3 regions of the Bacillus sp. M13(2017) genome follow, and region 2 is predicted to be linked to each of the others. Evidence: riboswitches for the same ligand, from Rfam matches in the RefSeq annotation. Region 2 holds a riboswitch; each other region holds the start of a gene.

Region 1 (7,236 bases), on a different contig from region 2:
TCTGTGGAGGAAACTTGTATGTATTATTAGAGGAAGAGCGATTGTCTGTAGAAGCATTTGCACATGCAATCTATAAAGTGAAAGCAACTTCGATCTTGGCATTAGCAACAATTTTTGTTCGACAAGTAGCAACGTATTTAGCAGAAGAAGATATATATAAGCTAGCTTCCCTAAAAAGAATTGCGATTGGCGGTGAAATGTTGCCTGTAGAGGTTATTAAATTGTGGAGAGAAAGAATAGGTACAAATGTTGAAATTCATAATGTATACGGACCGACAGAATGTACTGTAGTGACGACAACCTATAAAATACCTAGTCAGTTAAATGAGGATGTTGCGAGTATTCCCATTGGTAAACCATGTGCTAATTATCAAGTTATGATTTTGGATGAGAATATGAATCTTTGTCCAATTGGTGTACCTGGTGAATTATATATAGATTCAGTAGGATTAGCAAAAGGGTATTTTAATAAACCTAATAAAACAATTGAAGCTTTTATTCCGAACCCTTTTAATCCTATAGTTAATATATATAAAACAGGTGATATCGTTAAGTTGCTAGAGGATGGAAATATAGAGTTTTTACATCGGAAAGATGATCAAGTAAAAATTAGAGGACATCGTATTGAACTAGGAGAAATCCAAAGTAAAATTTCTCAAAATCATAATATAAAAGAAAATGCTGTTTTTGCTAAGAAGAGTAAGGAAGGTAGCCAATATTTAATCGCGTTCTATACAACTTTAAATAAAAAAGAAATACCAGAATTAGTTTATCAGTTACAAGAGCAGTTACCAGATTATATGGTGCCATCTAAACTAATTTATATTAATGAATTACCACTTACACCTAATAAAAAGATTGATGTTAAAAAGTTAGCCCAGTTAGAAGAAAAGTATGAACCGCTTCGTCTACAAGAATATGTTGCACCTTCTAATAAAGCAGAGAAGCAAATAGCGAATGCTTGGGCGGAAGTATTAGGAATTTCAAAAATTGGAGTGCATGATGATTTCTTTACAATTGGTGGACACTCATTGAAAGTATTACGAGTATTAACATTGTTAAAAGAAGACTTCTCGCATTTAACAATTCAAGATTTCTTTAAAGAAAGAACGATATATGGATTAGCTCGAATTGAGCGAGAAGTAAAAGTAGAGAAAGAAGAAGTATTTCGGGAATATAAAGTAATTCACGAACCAGATACTATTACGTATGCAAACGTTTTTGAAGAAAAACAGATTTCAAATGTCTTTTTAACAGGAGCTACTGGTTATTTAGGATCACACATATTATATGAATTGCTAAGAGATACATCTGCTACTATTTATTGTTTAGTAAGACCAACCAAAGATGTGCAGCAAAGAATTATAGATACATTAACAGGCTATTTTAATGATATATGTGAAGAATGGTTACAGCGTATACAGGCCGTAGCTGGCGATCTAGGAGAAGAGTATCTTGGGATGAGCGAAGAAGAATTTATGTTCATCAGTTCTAAGATGGATACGATAATTCATTGCGGTGCAGATGTAAGACATTTTGGAGATGTAAAACAATTTGAAAATATAAATGTACAAGGGACTAGCCGTATGCTAGCATTAGCGGAAAAAGGCGCTACATTCCATTTTATTTCTACAATTGGTATCCCGTTAGAATTAGCGGTAGATCAATGGGATACATACATGAAAACTGGTGATTTTAATTACAGTGTAGACTTAGAGAATGTATATTCAAATAGTAAACTACAAGCGGAAAACATTGTTCGTGAAGCAATGAAAAATGGTTTGCGTGGAAATATTTATCGTGCAGGTAATTTAGCATGTCATTCAGAAACAGGTTCGTTCCAACAAAATATTGAAGGAAACGCATTTTATCGTCTTATTAAAACAATGCTATTAATTGGGAAAGCACCAAATGTGAAGTGGAAAGTTGATTTCACACCAATTGATTTTGCTAGTAAATCAATTGTATCGTATTTACAAGATGCGCAAATTGTAGGAGAGACGTTACATATTTGTCATCCACATCAAATTGAGTTTGAACAATTTATACAGCTAATTGGAGAGTGTGGATACAATCTTGAAATGGTTCCACTTTCAGAATATGAAAATGCCGGACTGGAATTAGCAAAGGGAAATGAAGTAATAGCAGAGTTAATTGCTTCTCAAGTTGCAGGAGATGGAGCACAGCAATCTGAAATTGTAATGGGTACGCGTAGAACGAATGAATGGATTAAGAAAAAAGAATTGAAAGTACCAGCAATTAATAAAGAATTTATACAGCAGTTATTAGCTTATGGTGAAAAAGTTGGATATTTTCCAAAAATAATGAAATGATTATGCATGCTTTTGTTTGTTCAATAAAATAAATCATGCTACAATGAAAACGAATTAAGGACCGGGGAGCCAATTGGCTGAGAGGATGTAAGTAAACATCGACCCTCAACCTGATCTGGATAATGCCAGCGTAGGGAGTTACTTAAAGTGATGTAGCATATGTTATTCTATAATAACTTGCATACAAGGCTTTCCTACGCAGTAGGAAAGCCTTTTCTTATTTTTGAAATTTAATTTTATAAGGGGGATTTTATTATGTCACAACAAGTTACAATGTCATTTTCAGTAGTACCACAAGCGAAAACGAAAGATGTATATTCTGTTGTCGATAAAGCAATTGAAGTTGTGCAACAATCGGGAGTTCGTTATGAAGTAGGGGCAATGGAAACAACTTTGGAAGGAGAATTAGATGTACTTCTTGATGTCGTTAAACGTGCACAACAAGCTTGCGTCGATGCTGGAGCAGAAGAAGTGATTACTTCTATTAAAATCCATTATCGTCCAAGCACTGGTGTAACGATAGATGAAAAGGTTTGGAAGTACCGTGATGAATATGCAAAACCAGAAGCAATCTAAACTTATTACAACTATTTGGCTTATCCTTCTCATTGCGATATGGGAAGGATCTGTTTCATTATTTAAAATCGAACCGTGGATTTTACCAAAGCCTTCTGCCATTGTTCAAGAATTAATTGGGATGAAAGATTTACTATTACCAAATACGATGCAAACACTGCAGGAAGTTATAATTGGACTATTCTTTGCAATTTTATTGGGGACGAGCATCGCAATTATTATGGACGTTATACCGTTATTTCGTATTTTAATAAATCCATTGCTCGTTATTTCGCAAACAATTCCAATTGTTGTACTTGCACCGCTATTTATTATTTGGTTTGGATATGGGATGTTGCCGAAAGTAATGGTCGTAATACTCGTTTGTTTCTTCCCAATTGCGCTTAGTATTTTAGAAGGTTTTCAAACAGTAGATAAAAATATGCTGAAACTGTTACAAACAATGAAGGCGACGAAATGGCAAGTTTACCAGAAAGTAAAATTTCCAGCAGTGCTCCCATACTTTTTCTCAGGTTTAAAAATTGCAGTTACATATAGCGTAATGGGGGCAATTATCGGAGAATGGCTCGGTGCAAGTGAAGGATTAGGCGTTATGCTTACGAGGGCTACAAAATCCTTTTTGACTGCCCGAGTATTTGGTGTTGCAGCAATCATCGTTATGGTGACATTGTGCCTGTATTTTATCGTAGAGTTTATGGCAAGAATAACAGCACCATGGATATATAGAAAGGACGGCAGAAAATGAAAAAAGGTTTGAAAGTTATGTTAGCTGCCTTAGTAGCGGTAGGCGTGGCTGGATGTAATCCGGCGAAGAAAGAAGAAAGTAAAAGTAAAGATCAAAAAGTAAAAGTAGTATTAGATTGGTTTCCAAATACGAATCATACTGGCTTATATGTAGCACAAACGAAAGATTATTACAAAAAGCAAGGATTAGATGTAGAAATTATTCAACCGGGTGACAATGTAACAGCAGAGCAAATGATAGCATCAGGAAAAGCTGACTTCGCAATAAGCGCACAAGAAAATGTAACGTTGGCTCGTGTGGAAGGGATTCCTGTTGTATCTGTCGGAGCGATTATTCAGCATAACACTTCAGCATTTGCATCACTTAAGAAAGATAATATGACGTCACCGAAAGATTTTGAAGGTAAACGTTACGGCGGCTGGGGAGGACCAGCAGAAGAAGCGACATTAAAGACGATTATGGATAAGCATCAAGCTGATTTTAATAAAGTTGAAAAAATCATCTTAGGACAAACCGATTTCTTTAAATCAATCGGCCGTGATGCAGACTTTGAATGGATTTATTACGGATGGGATGGAATTGAAGCGAAGCGCCAAGGAAAAGAGTTAAATACGATTATGGTAAAAGACTTAGACCCAGCGCTTGATTTCTATAGTCCTGTTATTATTACGAGTGAAAAACATACGAAGCAAGATAAAGACTTTGTGAAAAAGTTTATGAGTGCAACAACAGAAGGTTATAATTTTGCAATTAAGGAACCGAAAGAAGCTGCTGATATTTTAATTAAAGCTGTTCCAGATGTAAATAAAGATTTAGTTCAAGAAAGCCAAAAATGGTTAAGTACGAAGTATCAAGATGATGCTAAAGCATGGGGAGTACAGAAGGAAGAAATTTGGACGAATTACATGAATTTCTTATATGACAACAAAGTTATTAAAAAGAAAATCGATGTAAAAGATGCTTTTACAAATGAATTCCTTCCAAGTGAAAAATGAGCGGATTACAAATAAAAAATATAGTGAAATCTTTCGATGGAAAGAATGTACTAGAGAAGATTAGTGCCTCTATACAAGAGGGAGAGTTTGTCTCCTTTGTAGGCCCGAGTGGTTGCGGGAAAAGCACATTATTAAACATGATTGCAAATGTTGAAAAACCAACAAGCGGGAACGTAACGTATAACGATAAGCAAGTACAAGAGCAAGATGTTGTTAGTTATATGCCACAACAAGATTTATTACTACCGTGGCGATCAGCTTTGCAAAATATCGTTCTTCCGTTAGAAATTGAAGGAAAGCCGAAAAAACAAAGACTGACAGAAGGAATGGAAGCATTAAAGCAGTTCGAACTAGATGAATATGCAGACCATTATCCAGATGAATTGTCTGGTGGTATGCGTCAAAGAATTAGTTTTCTGCGCACCTATTTATGTGAAAAGCCAATTATGCTGCTTGATGAGCCTTTTGGAAAGTTAGATGCATTTACAAAAATGGAAGTACATAGCTGGCTTTTAAACTCTTGGCATCAAGAGAAGCAAACAATCGTTATGGTGACACATGACTTAGATGAGGCAATCTTGCTGTCTGACCGTGTATTTATTTTATCTCAAAGACCAGCGTCAATAGTTGGCGAGGTACAAGTGAAATTACCTAGGCCGAGAACGATGGATATGTTAACATCACTCGAATTAAAAAAGGATAAAGAAGAGATTTTAAGTGTGTTAGCTCCTTATATGAAAAAATAGAAAAAGCTGATGTTTTAATTTTAGACGAACCGACTAATCATTTGGATGTAGAAACTAAGATGGCTTTACAGGAAGCGTTACAACAATACAAAGGAACGGTTTTAATTGTCTCACATGAACCTTCTTTCTATGAATCGTGGATAACAAAAGTATGGAATATAGAAGATTGGAATGCTGAACAATATGAATAAAGAAAAGGCATTAGCTTTTATGGGCTAATGCCTTTTCTTTGTGATTAACATGATTTTCGAGAACTCTTACATGAGAATTGTATGAAGAAGCACTCTTATGGTGCGCTTATAAGCGTGCTTTTTCTTTTGTTATATTTATAATAATACGAAAGCCTTTCCCTAACAGATGACTATCTTTCTTTATATATATAGATAGTTCAAAATGGAATAAAAATAATTCCTATATGTAAAGGATAATATGGATATTATAGGAAGACAATAGAAATTAAAGGGAATTCATTTAAAATTCAAATGAACTTCATATAAACTTCATATAGAAACTAAATATAATTATAATAGTTTATTTTATTTTTTGATTTTTTCATAAAATTAAAAGTTTGAATTTAGGATGTATTGCTCAAACCTAAATTCAAACTTTAGTGAAAGAATTAATGGATATTACGTCTAGTTTTCGCTAATTACGGCATTTAAAAGTTCGGCAGGATTACCCGTTCCTGCACCGCCAATTGTAATAGATCCACTAGGAGGAATTTCGCCATTCCATCCTGCGTTCGTAATTACATAATGGTTATTTGTTTTACTACTAATTTTAGAATCCCAAACTTGTGTTAAATTGCCGCTATAATCAAATTCTAATTTCCAATTTTTAATAGGAGTCGTTCCATTATTTTTGATTATAATCGAGAAGTTATAACCGCTGCCCCAATTCGAAGTGACTGAAAATGTAGCAGTGCCATTTCCATCAGGAGGTGTCGTATTAGCTTCATCCGTTTTGACAGTAAGAGCGGTAGGTTGTGATTTATTTCCAGCAGCATCTTTGGCAATTACTGAAAATGTGTATTCTGTATTAGGTTTTAAGTTTTTAATTGTAATGCTATTTGTTGTTGTACTCCATTTCTCTTCTCCAGCAGTAATTTCATATTCCGTAACTCCTACGTTATCAGTAGATGCAGTCCAGTTTAATTGAACTGAATTTGAATTTTTATTCGTAACTACAATGTTTTTAACATTCGTTGGTGGCTCAGTATCTTTTTGACTAATAGGTCCACCAAGTAATTCTTTTACTAGCGTATCAAGTAATTTTGGACCACTGCAACTATATTTTGGACTTGTACGGCAATCTCCGCTTAGTTCCCAAAACATTGCTCCACTTAAACCTTTCGTCTTTATATAGTCTGTTTTGTATTTCATAGATTCATTGTCATCGTAGCTAATAAATGTGCCTGTAGTTGCATTATATAAATAAGGTACTTTAGCTGTGTCATTCCAGTAGCGTACAAAACCATTTTTATTAACGTAATTGGCTGCTAAATCACCGTAATCATACACACCCGTGTCACCGGTAGAATAATCATCCCAAGTACCTTTAGAAGCAAGTTTCCCATCACTACCTGGTTTGCAAGGTTGATATTGTCCGTTATTTTCCTTGCCACAACTTTTCCAGCCACGTCCGTAAAAGGGTACGCCTAATACTAGTTTATCGACTGGAACACCTTCATTTGTATAAACATTTATAGCACCATCTACGTAAAAATTCGTATTTGCTGCTGGGTCATTTGGATCCTTATATAGAGCTGCATTATGATTAGAAGTAGCTTCCCATCCGCCGTGGAAATCATATGTCATAATATTAATCCAATCGAGTATTTG
Region 2 (7,236 bases):
TTTTTTAATTGATAAAGTGAAACTTTAATTAGTCCTCACCAATCGGGCTTTTACGGACAGCCCGATTGGTGGGATAAATAAAAATTAAAAAATATAAATTCTAGTTTCATATCTTTATACTTACTAAGTTCAATTAATTTCTCAATAATTATGGTGCCATTTCCTATATATTTCCGTCTGCCGCTTAGATTTTTCTGTACTATAAATGCCAACACCTCCTAGTAACCGGTTTCTATGATGGTTAAGAAATTTCTACAAAAAAAAGCCCTGATTAGGGCTTTTTTTTCTATTTCTCCAGCAAAGCTCTCTATGAAATTGCTAATCAAAAAAGACACACTTAGATTGATGCGTCTTTTTGTGATGCCTCTTTTGTGAAATCATATAAAGCAATTGCGCCTAAAAGGACAAGTATACCTTGAGGAACATCTAGCAAAATAGTTTTCCAAATTTCTGGAATTACCCATTTGATATCTGCTGCTGTTTCAAGATATGTTTGGAAATAGCTTATTGTAAAATTAATTATCCCTAAAAACACAAACAAAGATAAACCAAATCGAATTAATTTCTTATTTGTAAACATATAACACCTCTCAAAATTCATTGGATATTCCTGCTTTTGCTTCTTTATATTTCCATATCCCTATATTTAATTTTAACACATAAAGAACTCAAAAAGATACAATATGCATATTTGCATATTGTATGAACAGCATTCCATGATGATTTAGAAATTCCCGTAAAGAAAAAGTAAATCCGTTACAATTAACAGAGCCGGTTTCTTTTCTTATTTAACTTCATACCACCAATCTTTACGTTCTTTGATTGTAAAATAAGTGTGACAGAATTTTATCCAGTTAATTCGTAGACAATTAAATGAGCTAACTTATCGATATTCTATTTCGCCATATCCGTAGCACTAATGACTTTACGCAAATTTAACAAGAAAAAATATATAGATAGGTATGATCCATACCTATCTATAACATTACTTCTATTCTTTATCCAATTACGTCTTTTACGTCTGTATCCACTGGCCACTTTTCTAATGTATAAGCCATTTCCCAAAATGAATATTCATATTGACTGCTAATAATAAAATGCTGTTTCATACGCTTGCGGTCTGCCTCTGTTACTTTTTCAGCGATAGTATCTAAACGTGTAATTTGTTCTTCAACTAGCGTACGGAACCAATCAGATCCATAAGCAGAAATCCATTCGTTATAAATTGGCTCTTCCGGCTGACACTCTTTTAAGCGTTCGCCAATTTCATAATACAACCAATAACAAGGTAAAATTGCTGCAATGATATCTCCTAAATGTCCTTCATAGGCAGCACGATACATATGTGAAGTATACGCATATGCAGTTGGCGCAGGAATAAAATTATCTTTTTCTTCTTTTGTTATCCCTAGCTTTTTAGCAAAATTCTCATGTAAAGATAACTCGGCCTCATATGTATTTTGAGCATGGTGTGCCATACGAGCTGTCGTCTCTAATTCAAGAGCTTTTGCAGCTCCTAAAGTTTGCACTCTAGCAAAATGACTCAAATAATATGAATCTTGAAGCACATAATAGCGAAAACTAGCTAAATCTAACGTTCCTTCACCAAGTTTTTTTACAAAGGGATGGTTAAAACTCGCTTCCCAAATTGAATCTACTTCTTTACGTAATGATTGTGAAAAAGTCATTTAAATCCCTCCAATAATGTATAAAATATAAGTATTTATCCACAATTATTAAAGCTGTAAAATAAAAAAACTTTCTTTACAGGCGTAAAGAAAGTGAAATTGACAGTATTTATTTACTCATTAAATAGCAACGTCTTTCCCACTTCCCTACGCTGGCATTAACCAGATCAGGTACTAAGAGTCTCAAAATCACATTTGATCTCAGCCTATAAAAGGCCCCCCTAGTGGATAAATATTTTGTTTTTATAATGTATTCATCATAGCATACTTCGTGAAACTATCAAAAGAATTCGTTATATGATTCCCTTAAAACCCTTCTTCTTTTCTAACTTTTAATGATGTTTCAATAATCATATCTAATAGTTTGCTATAACTAATTCCCGCTGCTTCTGCACTTTTTGGCAATAAACTTGATTGTGTCATCCCTGGTAATGTATTAATTTCCATTACATATGGAATTCCGTCCTTCACCATCATATCAACTCTTGCATAAACACTACATTTTAATGCTTTATAACAAGCAAGTGACGCTTTATTTACACGTTCATTAATTTCTGCTGGAAGTTCAATAACTTCCTCAACTGTACTAGTATCATCATATTTTGCATTGTAGTCAAAGAACTCGGCTGCATGTCGAATTGAAACTATAGGTAACTGTTTTCCATCCAGAATTGAACATGTAATTTCATCACCTTTTATATACTTCTCAATTACTACTTCAGAATCCCATTCGAATACAGTTTCTAGCATTGAGATCAATTCATTTTTATTATAAACGATTTTCACTCCGACACTCGATCCGCCAGAGTTTGGTTTTACTACTAATGGAAATCCTAACTTATCTAACTCATCAAGATTTAGATCCTCCATTTTTGTAAGTTCAATCCAATCTGGTGTTTCTACACCTTCATAACGTAAAATCTTTTTCGAAATATTTTTATCCATACATATACTGCTAGATAACATATTACTTCCGCTATAAGGAATCCCTAAACTCTCCAGTGTTCCTTGAACTGTCCCATCTTCTCCGTATTTTCCGTGTAACGCGAGCAACGCAAAGTCAATGTCTTTCGCTTTTTCAATTAAATCCACTTTTTCATTTAATGTAATTGGAACTATTTCATACTTATTTTTATCTAAATGAGCAATCATTTCATTCCCCGTCATAATTGAAACTTGTTTTTCAGACGATACCCCGCCCATAATAACACCGATTTTCATTTTCTCAACTCCAAATTTCATTTTTTAATGTATCACCAATTATTTTAATTCCCCGAACTATTTCTTCTTCTTTCAAGCGCGAAAATCCTAATCGGAAAGTGTTCGCTCCTTCTCCATCAGAGTAAAAAACATCTCCAGGTGAAAACGTAACGCGTTTCTCATAACACTTTTGTAAAAGTGTGCGGGCGTTCATATGCTCTTCTAGCTCTATAAATAAATGAAGTCCACCATCTCCAGTCATTCTTTTAAAAGGAATGTACTGGTTACATGTCCCGACAGCTAACTCATATTTTTTCTTATAAACAGATCTTGCCTTTTTTAAATATTTTTCAAAATATCCCTCATGTAAATATTGAAACAGAACAGCTTGATCTAGCGTAGATGTGTGAATCGTTCTTGCTCTTTTTACGCTTTCTAAATAATGAATCAGCTCTTTATCTGCAATAATCCAGCCTACACGTAAACCAGGGAAAAGTACCTTTGAAAAGCTACTAATATAAATCACATTATTGCCAGCTCCAGCAAAAGTTAATAATGGAGCTAAATGTGAACCTGAATAACGTAGTTCTTCATTAAATCCGTCCTCTATAATAGGAACGTTGTATTTTGAGAATAACCTCATCAATTCCGTTCTTTTCTCTGAACTCGTAACAATACCGGTTGGATTATGATAAGAAGGAATTAAATAAGCAAAATCAAAATCTTTTTCACGCAAGCTTTTTTCAACTTCATTCGTATCAATACCATCCTCATCCATATCAATCCCATGAACTTCAAGTCCATGTAAGCGGAAAAGCTTAAGTGCAGCGTGGTGAGTTGGATTCTCACAAATGACACGCCCGGATTTTTTTGATAAAGAAGAAAGTACAATATCCAATCCTTCTGTAAATCCATTTGTAATTAGAATATCTTTATTGGAAATGTCTACACCTTTCATTTCCATGTAATGAAGTAAATAATTCATTAACGGTCTATATCCCTTTGCATATCCGTAGTTCAATACGATGTCCCCTTCAATGGACATACGAGTAAGAAAAGCTCTTTTGAAATTTTCAACATCAAATAGCTTCTCATCCGGGGCTATACTATTAAAAACAATCATTCCTTTTTCCCAACGAACACCATGTTTCATTAAATCTAATTCATCCGCTAATGCGGTCACTGTATTAAGTTTATTTTTCCAATCTATTTCAACAGACGAAGTGTTAGATATATCCACCTTCGCAACAAAGTTCCCTTTTCCTTTAACTGCATAAATGAGTCCTTCTTGCTCTAAATCTGCATAAGCAGCGAGTACAGTGTTTCTACTCACGCTTAGTAATTCACTTAGTTCTCTTGTTGATGGAATTTTTTGATCCCCGAGCAAATGCCCTTTCATAATCATCTTCTTCAAATAATCTTTCAATTGAATATAAACGGGACGATCTTTAACAACTTTAAAATCCTTAAACAATTTCTTCCCCCCTGCAATCATTTTTGCATATTTATTTCATTCTCAAAAGGTCCACGACATATGTATTTTTTATAAAGGGCGGTACGGTCTTACAAATCTTTTCGATATAAGTTAATTACATCTTTTAAAGCTGCAGCTGCAGCGCCTCTTGGATTAGAAGCCCCACCAATTGTAGTAACTTGTCCCATCGTATCTGTAAAGAACGTAATTCCTTTTTCAGTTCCATTTACTTTTGCTAACGGATGTTTTTTTTCTATTTCGCACGGTTCAACATTTAAATTGATATTGCCACCCTCATCCTTATATGTTGATGCTATTAATTTAATAATTTTATGTTGTTCCTTAGCATTTCGAATTTGCTGTTTTGTAACGTGCTCGATTCCTTTTATATGTATATCAGTAAGTGTTTTATCTGTTTCCATTAAGCGGTTTGTCAAAAGTAACAATTTACACGCACTATCTGAACCACTTATATCTAATATAGGGTTTGTCTCAGCAATTCCTTTATTTTGTGCTTCTTTCAGTGCTTCTTCAAATGTCATATCTTCCTCATACATTTTCGTAAGAATATAATTAGTTGTTCCATTTAATATTCCTTCTATTTTTTCAATACTACAACCAGCTAAACTAAATTGTCCGATATCTAGTGTCGGTAGTGCAGCGGCTGTTGCACCGCTATATCGAATTCGTACATTTGCGCCTCTTGCTGCTTCATTTATTTCTCTCCAGTTTGTAACGAGCGCACCTTTAGAAATTGCTACTATATCCATCTGTTTCTCAATCGCTTGTTTCATATATTGTTTCCCTGGATTTCCATCTTTAAGATTTGTAACTGTTGATTCTACCAATACAGTACCACTTATGCTAGTTGTTGCACGTTCCTTCGGATGATACTCTAAATATTTTTCAATTGCAGCGGTACCGCCACCATACATTAATAAATGATGAAGTGATAAGCCGTCTTCATTATGTATTGCAATATTTCTCCCTAATACGCCACTTACAACTAATTGAATCCCATATGTTTCATATATATATGAATATTTTTCATTTAATAATTTTATAAACTCTCTGCCTACTGTTCCGTATCCTGATAATACAACTTGAATTTTCATAATATCCCCCCATATTTTTCTACCAAATCCCTCTTTCAATATAATATAAAGCGCTCTCGAATTCCATCGAGAGCGCTTTATTATTACCTATTTCGGTAAACGTGATAGCTTTTCAGCAATTGTTCTATAAAACTCTTGAATGCTAGAAAAACCTAACGAGTCTGAAACACTTAACCCTACCATGTCGAGATGGTCCCAATTCGCTTTCGTTTCGATATGATTCCATTTTCCAATCTGTAATGACTCATTATTATTTACAGTAACATTAGAAGATGGTGCAATCATAGAATTTGTATTTACTACACCATCATTTTGCCACCAAGAAGTATCAACTAGCGGACGGTTTTCTTCATATCTCGCATAAGAACCTAAGAAAAATGCATTTCCCATTAACACTTTATTCATCGTTATATGAGGCAAATGTAAACCTGTTATAGGTGCTGCTTGTGATGCATGTCCACTATAGGATAAATAATACACATCTGGTTGCGTCTTTACCCAATTATTTAACTCCTTTGCACCATCTGTACTTAAATCCCATTGACTTATATCTTTTGTATTTTTCCAAAGTGAACTATTTAGAATACGATTACTATATTGGAAAAAGGACTCTCCAGCATTCTTCTTTATACCCCATTGATCCAATTTAAAATCATATAATGATAAATTATTGTTTCCCCCAAAGCTTGCAGCTGTAATGAGTAAATCTTTAACAAACGGCAGTAGAAGACTACCATCCGCAAGTGTTGTACCGTTGTGAGGGGTTGCTAATGTTGTAACACTATGAACATATGATTTTCCGCCTTCAAATAGTGGTGATATTTTGGTGTCTGGATGATTTTTCACATAATTCTTTTCTTCAAAACTCCCTTCTTTTAATAGCTGTACTAATGTTCTAATCGTTTGTCCACCCATGCTATGTCCAACTAAATGAACTTTATTTGTTTCACTCCAATTCGGCGCAAAACCACTATAAGTTCTGCCAAAACGATTATGTCCATGTTTCTCAGCATGTACTGCACCATAGTCTACTGTCCCACCGCTAATTTGTGCATACAATTCACATGCACGATCCCAGTTACTAGAAACAGGTCCAACAGCTGCGGTATGTACCGTATAACCATTTCGTTTCAAATCTTCCTGTATATCATAAACACCACCCCAATATTTTACGCCAAGCATTTCTTCTCTACCCCATCCAGCAAATCCATTCACCAATATGATAGGATAATTATTTTGCTGCCTCTCTTCAGCGTATGATATTTTCGCTGCGAATGAACATACGGTCACTAATGCAAAAAAACATATTTTTAAAAATAACTTCCCCATACTTTCTCCCCCCCTAATAAAACGTTTACATTTTTCTTTTTAAAAAGTTAACAGAATAATTTAACAACTTAAACATAATGTAAAGTATTTTATATACGTTGTATATATAGAAAACATATACAAATGTTGATAAATATTAATTCAAGCGAATATTTACTTTTTACAATATAACTTGTAAATCTATTTATTAGGATTTATAATTAGATATAGTTTCCTCATGTTAAAAAGATTTAAAAATCATAAGAAAACTAATCTCATTGCTTGAAAAGGAGGAAAAAGCATGCAAATCGGATCAAATATTCATACATTATCTCAACCTACTAAAATAACTCCATCTACTCTTGAGCATAATACTATCTCTTCTACTAAACTTGAAAGTAAGAAAGTAAATGATCCTATCAAGTTTGATATTCGTTCATCTGAAAAAGAA
Region 3 (7,236 bases), on a different contig from region 2:
CTCCAATTGCTGCTCCGATAACACTAAGCGGAACTGCAATTTTTAAAGCTGAGAAAAAATAAGGAAGAGCAGACGGCAACTTTAATTTAAGAAAAATATCTCTTTTTGTTGCTCCATATGTAACTAAGAGCTCCTCCCATTCTTTTTTCGTACTACGCAGTCCATCATACGTATTGACCGCAATTGGGAAAAACGTAATTAAAACTGTGACAACAACCTTACTCCAAATTGTGTATCCAAACCATAAAACAAATAGCGGAGCAAGCGCAGTAATCGGAATCGTTTGTGAAGCAACTAATAATGGATAAAATGCTCTCTCCATCCATGTACTCGCATTCATTAACATCGCTAGCCCTACACCTAATACGATAGAGATAACAACACCTATTAAAACGACGTATAACGTTGCAGGTAAATGAACTGTAAATAATATGTCTTTTAGTTTCCATATCTTCATTACAATCGCAGAAGGTGACGGTAAAATGTACATCTCATCTACAATTCTTGCTCCTATTTCCCACACAGCTAGTAAAATACTAGAAAGTGTAATAGCAGGAACTAATTCTTTCAATCGGTTCATCACACAAGTACCTGCCTTTGTAACATACTAAGAAGCTCATCTTTCAGCGCTAATACTTCCGGTTTATATAAATCTTTTCGTGTTCTGTTATGATCAAGCGGTACAGTCCGCTCAGTCAAAGTCGTTATCGGCTGCTGTTCCACTACTAAAACTCGGTTTGAAAGAAATAACGCTTCTTCAACATCATGAGTAATGAATAAAATTGTTTTTTCCCACTCTTGCCATTGTTCAAACAACCATTCTTGCAAAGAGGTCTTCGTTAAAGCATCCAACGCACTAAATGGTTCATCTAACAGCAATATTTCCCCGCCTGTTAATAAAGTTCGAATAAAAGATACACGTTGTCTCATACCACCAGATAAATCTTTCGGATATTTTTTCTCATACCCTTGCAAACCAAATTTATGTAACAGTTCCTTTGCCTTTACTTCTGCTTCTTTCTTCTGTACACCTTGGCACTCTAGCGGCAGGGCAGCATTCTCAATAATTGTTCTCCACGGCAAAAGCATATCTTTTTGCGGCATATATCCTACAGGATGGTGCTTTGTTTCTGTCAGTTCTATCTGTCCAGTACTTACCTTTTCTAGACCTGTAATAAGGCGAAATAAAGTACTTTTCCCACATCCACTCGGTCCGATAATACTGACAAACTCTTTCTCATGTATAGAAGCATTTAATTCATGGATGATTGGTTTCTCATCGTAATGAAAAGAAACATTATGAAACTGTAGTATGTTCTTGCTCCTCAAATCCCCACATCTCCTTACGATAGGACATATCCCAGAATAAATATTCAAATCGACTGGAATTTAAGAAAATCTCCTCTAATCTTTCTAGTTCTGTCTCAGACTTTCCCACTGCCATTTCATTTAATAAATCTATTAACCAAATACACAGATTACCGTATTCTTCCGAACTATATCCTTGAATCCACTCACCAAAAAACTCATGATCACTTGCTCCAGGAATATCATTTAAACGCTTTCCAATTTCCCAATAGCTCCACATACATGGAAGAAGCGCTGCTATTAATTCCGCAAGTGTGCCATTTTGAGATACAGACATCATGTAATTTGTATAAGCTAAATTTTTAGCAGATGGTTTCGCAGACTCTATCTCCTCTATAGAAATTCCAAGTCTTTTTGCATATTGTTTATGGATTGTCATTTCGCCATTTAATATTCCATCAATTTGTTCAGCGAACTTTCCCATTACTTGTGGATTCGTTGCTTTTACAACACCAATCGCATATAACTTTGCATAATCTAGCAGATATAAATAATCTTGAATAATATAATACTGGAATTTATCTTTTTCTAACGTGCCATCTCCCATACCTACTACAAACGGATGATTATGACTCATCTCCCAAACCGGTTGCACAGTTTCTAATAATCTATCGCAAAATTTCATTTCTCTATCCCCTTTCAATATATGTATCTAAATAAAAAACCACTTCTATATATAAGAAGTGGTTACAGCAAATAAAGTTATACATTTATTCGATGTTCCACTTCCCTTCGCTAGTATTACCTAGATCAGGTGTTGTAAGGGTTAAGGATTATTCCTCTCTCAGCAAATCAAGCACCCCTAGTGGTTTCAATATGAAATTTTCAAATAAAAAAGCCCCGTTTCTATACGCAAAGAAACGGGGACTCATTGTTAGTGTCCGAATTGCTTCCCTACGCTAGCATAATCTAGATCAGGTAATAAAAAGGATCAAAGGCTTACGGCCTACTCTCAGCTGGCAACACCAGCTCTCCTAGCAAACTATAAAATTATCACTGTCAGTATAACACCCTAATAAGACATCATCAACTTTTTTAATTTTCTTAATTATTAACAGAATATCAAATTTATACAATACATACATTCTATTTTAGAAAATAAAACCCCAATTAATTGCATAAGAAGGAATCATTATCCTCAAAAAATTTATTTTTATATTGATTTCATATTACATTTATGTGAATACACCCACTATATTATATCTTTATACTATAATAAAATTACAACTATACAACTAGAGGAGGTCTCTATTCCATGAATATGAAAGCTACTGCTTTAACAGCAACTACTGTAGCGATTGCTTCTTTACTTCCTTCTATGGGTGAAACAAATGTACAAAAAGCAAACGCTGAACAATTATCTAATATTAAAACTGGGTATGTCAAAGTCGATCAAGTAGCATTACATACAGAAGATAACGTAAAAAGCACATCAATTGATACAATTCGCTTTAATACAAAAGTGAACATCCTTAAAACAACTAATGAGTGGTATAAAGTATCTGTTCATAATAAAGTAGGTTATGTACAAAAAGATGCTATTTTACTAAAAAACAAACTTCATTCTAATGATCAATACATCGTTAATGCTAATGCATTAAACGTTCGCTCTGAACCTAATTTAGAATCTTCCATTTTAGATGTATTACCAAATGGCAAGTTTATTACCGTTCAAGAAGATCAAGGCGAATGGTATAAAATATCGCATAATGGCCAAACAGGTTACGTACAAAAAGCATTCATCTCTAATGGTTCACAACCCTTAGTAAAAGGAATCACCGTTCAAAATAATACAAAATATACTGTTGCAACACCTAATCTAAATGTACGTAGCACCGCTAGTACAAGTAGCGCTCTACTCGGTTCATTACAAAACGGTACACAAGTACAAGTAGTAGAAACTGTAGGTACTTGGTATAAAATTCGTTTTGGCACAGGATACGGATATGTAGCAAAACACTATGTAGTACAAAATCAACCACAAGCTAAAACAGATCAGCCTTCATCAATTCCAGTTGCTTTCAAATTCCCCGCTCAAGGAAGAATTAGCTCAACCTTTGATATACGCTGGGAACAAATGCATTATGGTATAGATATTGCCGCTCCAGGAAACGTCTCTATCCAAGCTGCTGCTGCAGGTAAAGTTGTGAAATCTTATTATTCAGCTAGCTATGGCAATGTTGTTTTCATTGCGCATCAAATCAATGGGAAATTATATACAACTGTTTATGCTCATATGAAGGATCGCACTGTACAAGCTGGTGATCAAGTACAAACTGGACAATTAATAGGTCATATGGGAAACACAGGTCATTCATACGGGCAACATCTTCATTTTGAATTACATAATGGAGAATGGAATTTTGAAAAAACAAATGCAGTAAATCCACTGCCATATTTAGTTAGGTAAATTGTATGCCACGCAATATACCTCTTATAATTGAATACGTAGCCTTTTTAGGTTTAATCTGTTGTTTAATCATTTACAATACAAACATTGTATTTTTATCTATTATTATTGCTTTTGTTGCATTAGAAATTATGATGGAATCATTTCAAGTGCAACTAAAACAAAAAATTGCCCATATTTATAATGCTATTTTTCTTTTGAGTGCTCTCATAACAAATATAATTAGTAATGGCTTTTATTTATCTACTGTATTTCCAGTATTCTTTATGGCTGTTTTATTATTTGTAGCTAGATATATTAATGTCCCTTATAACCAAAAACAAAAACAAGAACAAGAAGCTTAGAAAGAGGAGACACTGTGTACCAATCTTTCAAAGATACTCCAATACAATACATATTGAATCTGTATAAGAAAGCCAATACTTTTTTTGGTATACAAGGAAGTTATACTGCACAACTTCTCCTATATGGAATGTTGTTTCTTGTCTTAATCACTTTCTCCTTGTTTTACTAACAAAAAAGGATCTCACATAAACTGGAGATCCTTTTTAATTTATATTAATTTTTCATATCGAAAATATTGTTTATCCACAAGCATATTTTTCATAAATAAAGCTCAGATTATATTTTTTCTCTAAGCTCATTCGTTGTTCGTCATCGCACCAATAGAAAAGAATATCATGAATCGTTGCATAACGCTTATTTTTAAGAAATAGCCTAAAGAATGATGGTAAACAATCATGTAATTGTATAAATATATAATTGCGTAGTGTTTCTTCTTTATATTCAATGCCCTTACAAATATACAGTAATTCTTCACAATAATATGCATGCTGTGGAACTTGTATCATTTCGAAAAATGGCACATAAGATAGTAGCTTTCCAATAAAATGACCGTATCGATCCATTACTCCTATCGTCATATGCTCCATCATTTCTTTCATCACATATAAATAATCATCTACATGCGTTGTCTTTAATGGGTCTAAGCGATCGGAAATTTGAGATAATACAGCTCTTTGACATGCTAAAACTGCCTGACTAGGTCCATAATATGATAGGAAATCTGTACACTTACGATATTTCCGTAATAAATCATGTGTATACAAATCATATACAAAAGTATTACAATACATTGCTAAACTCATCATATCACTATTTAATTGCTCTTTTGATAATGATTTCGCTCTCTTGCACATATAAAAGAATGTAAATTCCAATACTTCTTTATGAGATAATAAATGTTTACAATCGGTTATACACTTCTCATTAAATTTAACTCTATCCCAAATTTCAATATCCCTATCTGTCAATTCACCTATACGATATTTAATAATTAAATAATTTAAAGCAACTGATTGCGTCAAAAGATCCCATGTTTCATATTCCAATGAAGTATGAACAAACTCAGCTAATCCTTGCGCTATCATAAAATCATTTGCCTCTTCATACCAACCAATCTCTTGGCATAAGCGAAGAATACGCACTAAAGTTGGAATTTCATCTTTATGAAACTGCGGTAATTTCTTTGCTTTATTCATGCCATATACGATAAATGCCGCTAAATTTTCTTCTTTATAAAATTCTTTCTCTTTCCATACTAATATAGTTCGTTCTTTCCCCTCACCTTTTGGGTGACAAGGTACAAGCAAAGAAAATAATTCAGCGAAATTATTTGGTTCTATATATGTATCTGTAACCAAATTCCAATTTGGATCGCCCTGTACAGCCTTCATATAATTCCCCTTCCCTTTTCATCTATGTAGGAAATATTAATTTATTATCGCACCACTAAAAATTAATATTGTTATATTCAAAATCTATCATAATACTTATATCTATCAGTATATCATCTTTTCTCTTATTAAAAATTAAGAATAACAAATTTTAAAAAAATGTCGAAATTATTAACCGTATCCTTATTATATAATGTCTCAGATACATCACGCTAACATATTAGTTTAATCCATATATGCTAGAATAATGTATCTGAAATTTATATATAATTTAGCTCTTTATGAGTGACCATTAAACTCTCGGTTAATTAAAGTTTCAATTTACTCTGTACGCTCTGAGATTTCACTCAAGGCAAATCCAGCTTGATCATCTGCTGATTCCCTTATAGCTAAATCTCCTAGTGCTAACATGCCAATAAGTTGACCACTATCAACTACTGGTAATCGTCTAATTTGATGCTGTGCCATTAGCTCTGTAGCTTTTTCAATAGAATCATTTGGAGAAACTGAGATAATATTTGTTGTCATCACATTTGTAATTTTATTAGATCCAGGATGTTTTTCAGCAATCCCTCGAACGACTAAATCACGATCAGTAACAAGCCCAACAACTTGCTCATTTTCAACAACTGGAATTAATCCAACTGATTCTTCCTTCATTTTAACAGCTGCCTCATATACATTGTCTAGCGGTGTACAATGTACAATATGGGTACTCATTAAGTCTCTAACTCGTGTCATTATTTATTTCCTCCTTTTTATACATACCATAGCTTTTCCAAAATTCCTTTATTTATTTCTGGAAAGTAACGTAATAAAAAGGATTAACAAAATAAAAAAGAGCCAGCATAATGCTGACTCTTTTTTGTATGACCCGTACGGGATTCGAACCCGTGTTACCGCCGTGAAAGGGCGGTGTCTTAACCACTTGACCAACGGGCCATGGCTCCGCAGGTAGGACTCGAACCTACGACCGATCGGTTAACAGCCGATAGCTCTACCACTGAGCTACTGCGGAATAATATATGGTGGGCCTAAATGGACTCGAACCATCGACCTCACGCTTATCAGGCGTGCGCTCTAACCAGCTGAGCTATAGGCCCATATACTTTACAGGGGCAGTAGGAATCGAACCCACACTGGAGGTTTTGGAGACCTCAGTTCTACCTTTAAACTATGCCCCTAAATGATGCCGGCTAGAGGACTTGAACCCCCAACCTACTGATTACAAGTCAGTTGCTCTACCAATTGAGCTAAGCCGGCATAAAAAAATGGTGGCTCGGGACGGAATCGAACCGCCGACACGAGGATTTTCAGTCCTCTGCTCTACCGACTGAGCTACCGAGCCAACATAAATGGCGGTCCCGACCGGGGTCGAACCGGCGATCTCCTGCGTGACAGGCAGGCATGTTAACCACTACACCACGGGACCATTTGGTTGCGGGGACAGGATTTGAACCTGCGACCTTCGGGTTATGAGCCCGACGAGCTACCGTGCTGCTCCACCCCGCGACAATATAAAGTTTTAAAAAATGGAGGAGGTAGAGGGATTCGAACCCCCGCGCGACTCTCGCCGCCTGTCGGTTTTCAAGACCGATCCCTTCAGCCGAACTTGGGTATACCTCCATGAAGGAAAAAATAAATATTTTATTATTATATGTCTAAACCATTAAAGAAAAAATGGAGGAGGTAGAGGGATTCGAACCCCCGCGCGATTCTCAC

The links. A riboswitch is a leader RNA that binds a small molecule or an ion and turns the genes downstream of it on or off. The one in region 2 is predicted to bind thiamine pyrophosphate.
Region 1: another riboswitch for thiamine pyrophosphate. It lies ahead of CGQ22_RS19930 (MTH1187 family thiamine-binding protein); the one in region 2 lies ahead of tenA (thiaminase II).
Region 3: another riboswitch for thiamine pyrophosphate. It lies ahead of tenA (thiaminase II); the one in region 2 lies ahead of tenA (thiaminase II).

The regions. Positions count from the first base shown of each region.
Region 1 is NZ_KZ268508.1:112,691-119,926, forward strand. It holds gene CGQ22_RS19925 (non-ribosomal peptide synthetase family protein) at 1-2,333, shown strand, start outside; TPP riboswitch at 2,386-2,487, shown strand; gene CGQ22_RS19930 (MTH1187 family thiamine-binding protein) at 2,589-2,909, shown strand; gene CGQ22_RS19935 (ABC transporter permease) at 2,881-3,654, shown strand; gene CGQ22_RS19940 (ABC transporter substrate-binding protein) at 3,651-4,649, shown strand; gene CGQ22_RS19945 (ABC transporter ATP-binding protein) at 4,646-5,395, shown strand; partial or broken gene CGQ22_RS19950 (P-loop NTPase family protein) at 5,392-5,586, shown strand; gene CGQ22_RS19955 (glycosyl hydrolase family 18 protein) at 6,031-7,236, opposite strand, start outside.
Region 2 is NZ_KZ268519.1:33,463-40,698, forward strand. It holds gene CGQ22_RS28200 (DUF3937 domain-containing protein) at 338-601, opposite strand; gene tenA (thiaminase II) at 999-1,688, opposite strand; TPP riboswitch at 1,816-1,921, opposite strand; gene CGQ22_RS28210 (D-alanine--D-alanine ligase) at 1,995-2,909, opposite strand; gene pdxR (MocR-like pyridoxine biosynthesis transcription factor PdxR) at 2,914-4,362, opposite strand; gene CGQ22_RS28220 (homoserine dehydrogenase) at 4,452-5,477, opposite strand; gene CGQ22_RS28225 (esterase/lipase family protein) at 5,565-6,806, opposite strand; gene CGQ22_RS28230 (DUF3914 domain-containing protein) at 7,087-7,236, shown strand, end outside.
Region 3 is NZ_KZ268518.1:1,289-8,524, reverse strand. It holds gene CGQ22_RS27600 (ABC transporter permease) at 1-580, opposite strand, end outside; gene CGQ22_RS27595 (ABC transporter ATP-binding protein) at 580-1,329, opposite strand; gene tenA (thiaminase II) at 1,298-1,993, opposite strand; TPP riboswitch at 2,079-2,182, opposite strand; TPP riboswitch at 2,243-2,354, opposite strand; gene CGQ22_RS27585 (SH3 domain-containing protein) at 2,624-3,778, shown strand; gene CGQ22_RS27580 (hypothetical protein) at 3,784-4,122, shown strand; gene CGQ22_RS27570 (DUF3965 domain-containing protein) at 4,363-5,514, opposite strand; gene CGQ22_RS27565 (CBS domain-containing protein) at 5,836-6,255, opposite strand; tRNA gene CGQ22_RS27560 (tRNA-Glu) at 6,385-6,456, opposite strand; tRNA gene CGQ22_RS27555 (tRNA-Asn) at 6,458-6,532, opposite strand; tRNA gene CGQ22_RS27550 (tRNA-Ile) at 6,541-6,617, opposite strand; tRNA gene CGQ22_RS27545 (tRNA-Trp) at 6,628-6,698, opposite strand; tRNA gene CGQ22_RS27540 (tRNA-Thr) at 6,705-6,777, opposite strand; tRNA gene CGQ22_RS27535 (tRNA-Phe) at 6,787-6,862, opposite strand; tRNA gene CGQ22_RS27530 (tRNA-Asp) at 6,871-6,946, opposite strand; tRNA gene CGQ22_RS27525 (tRNA-Met) at 6,950-7,026, opposite strand; tRNA gene CGQ22_RS27520 (tRNA-Ser) at 7,048-7,140, opposite strand; tRNA gene CGQ22_RS27515 (tRNA-Ser) at 7,196-7,236, opposite strand, start outside.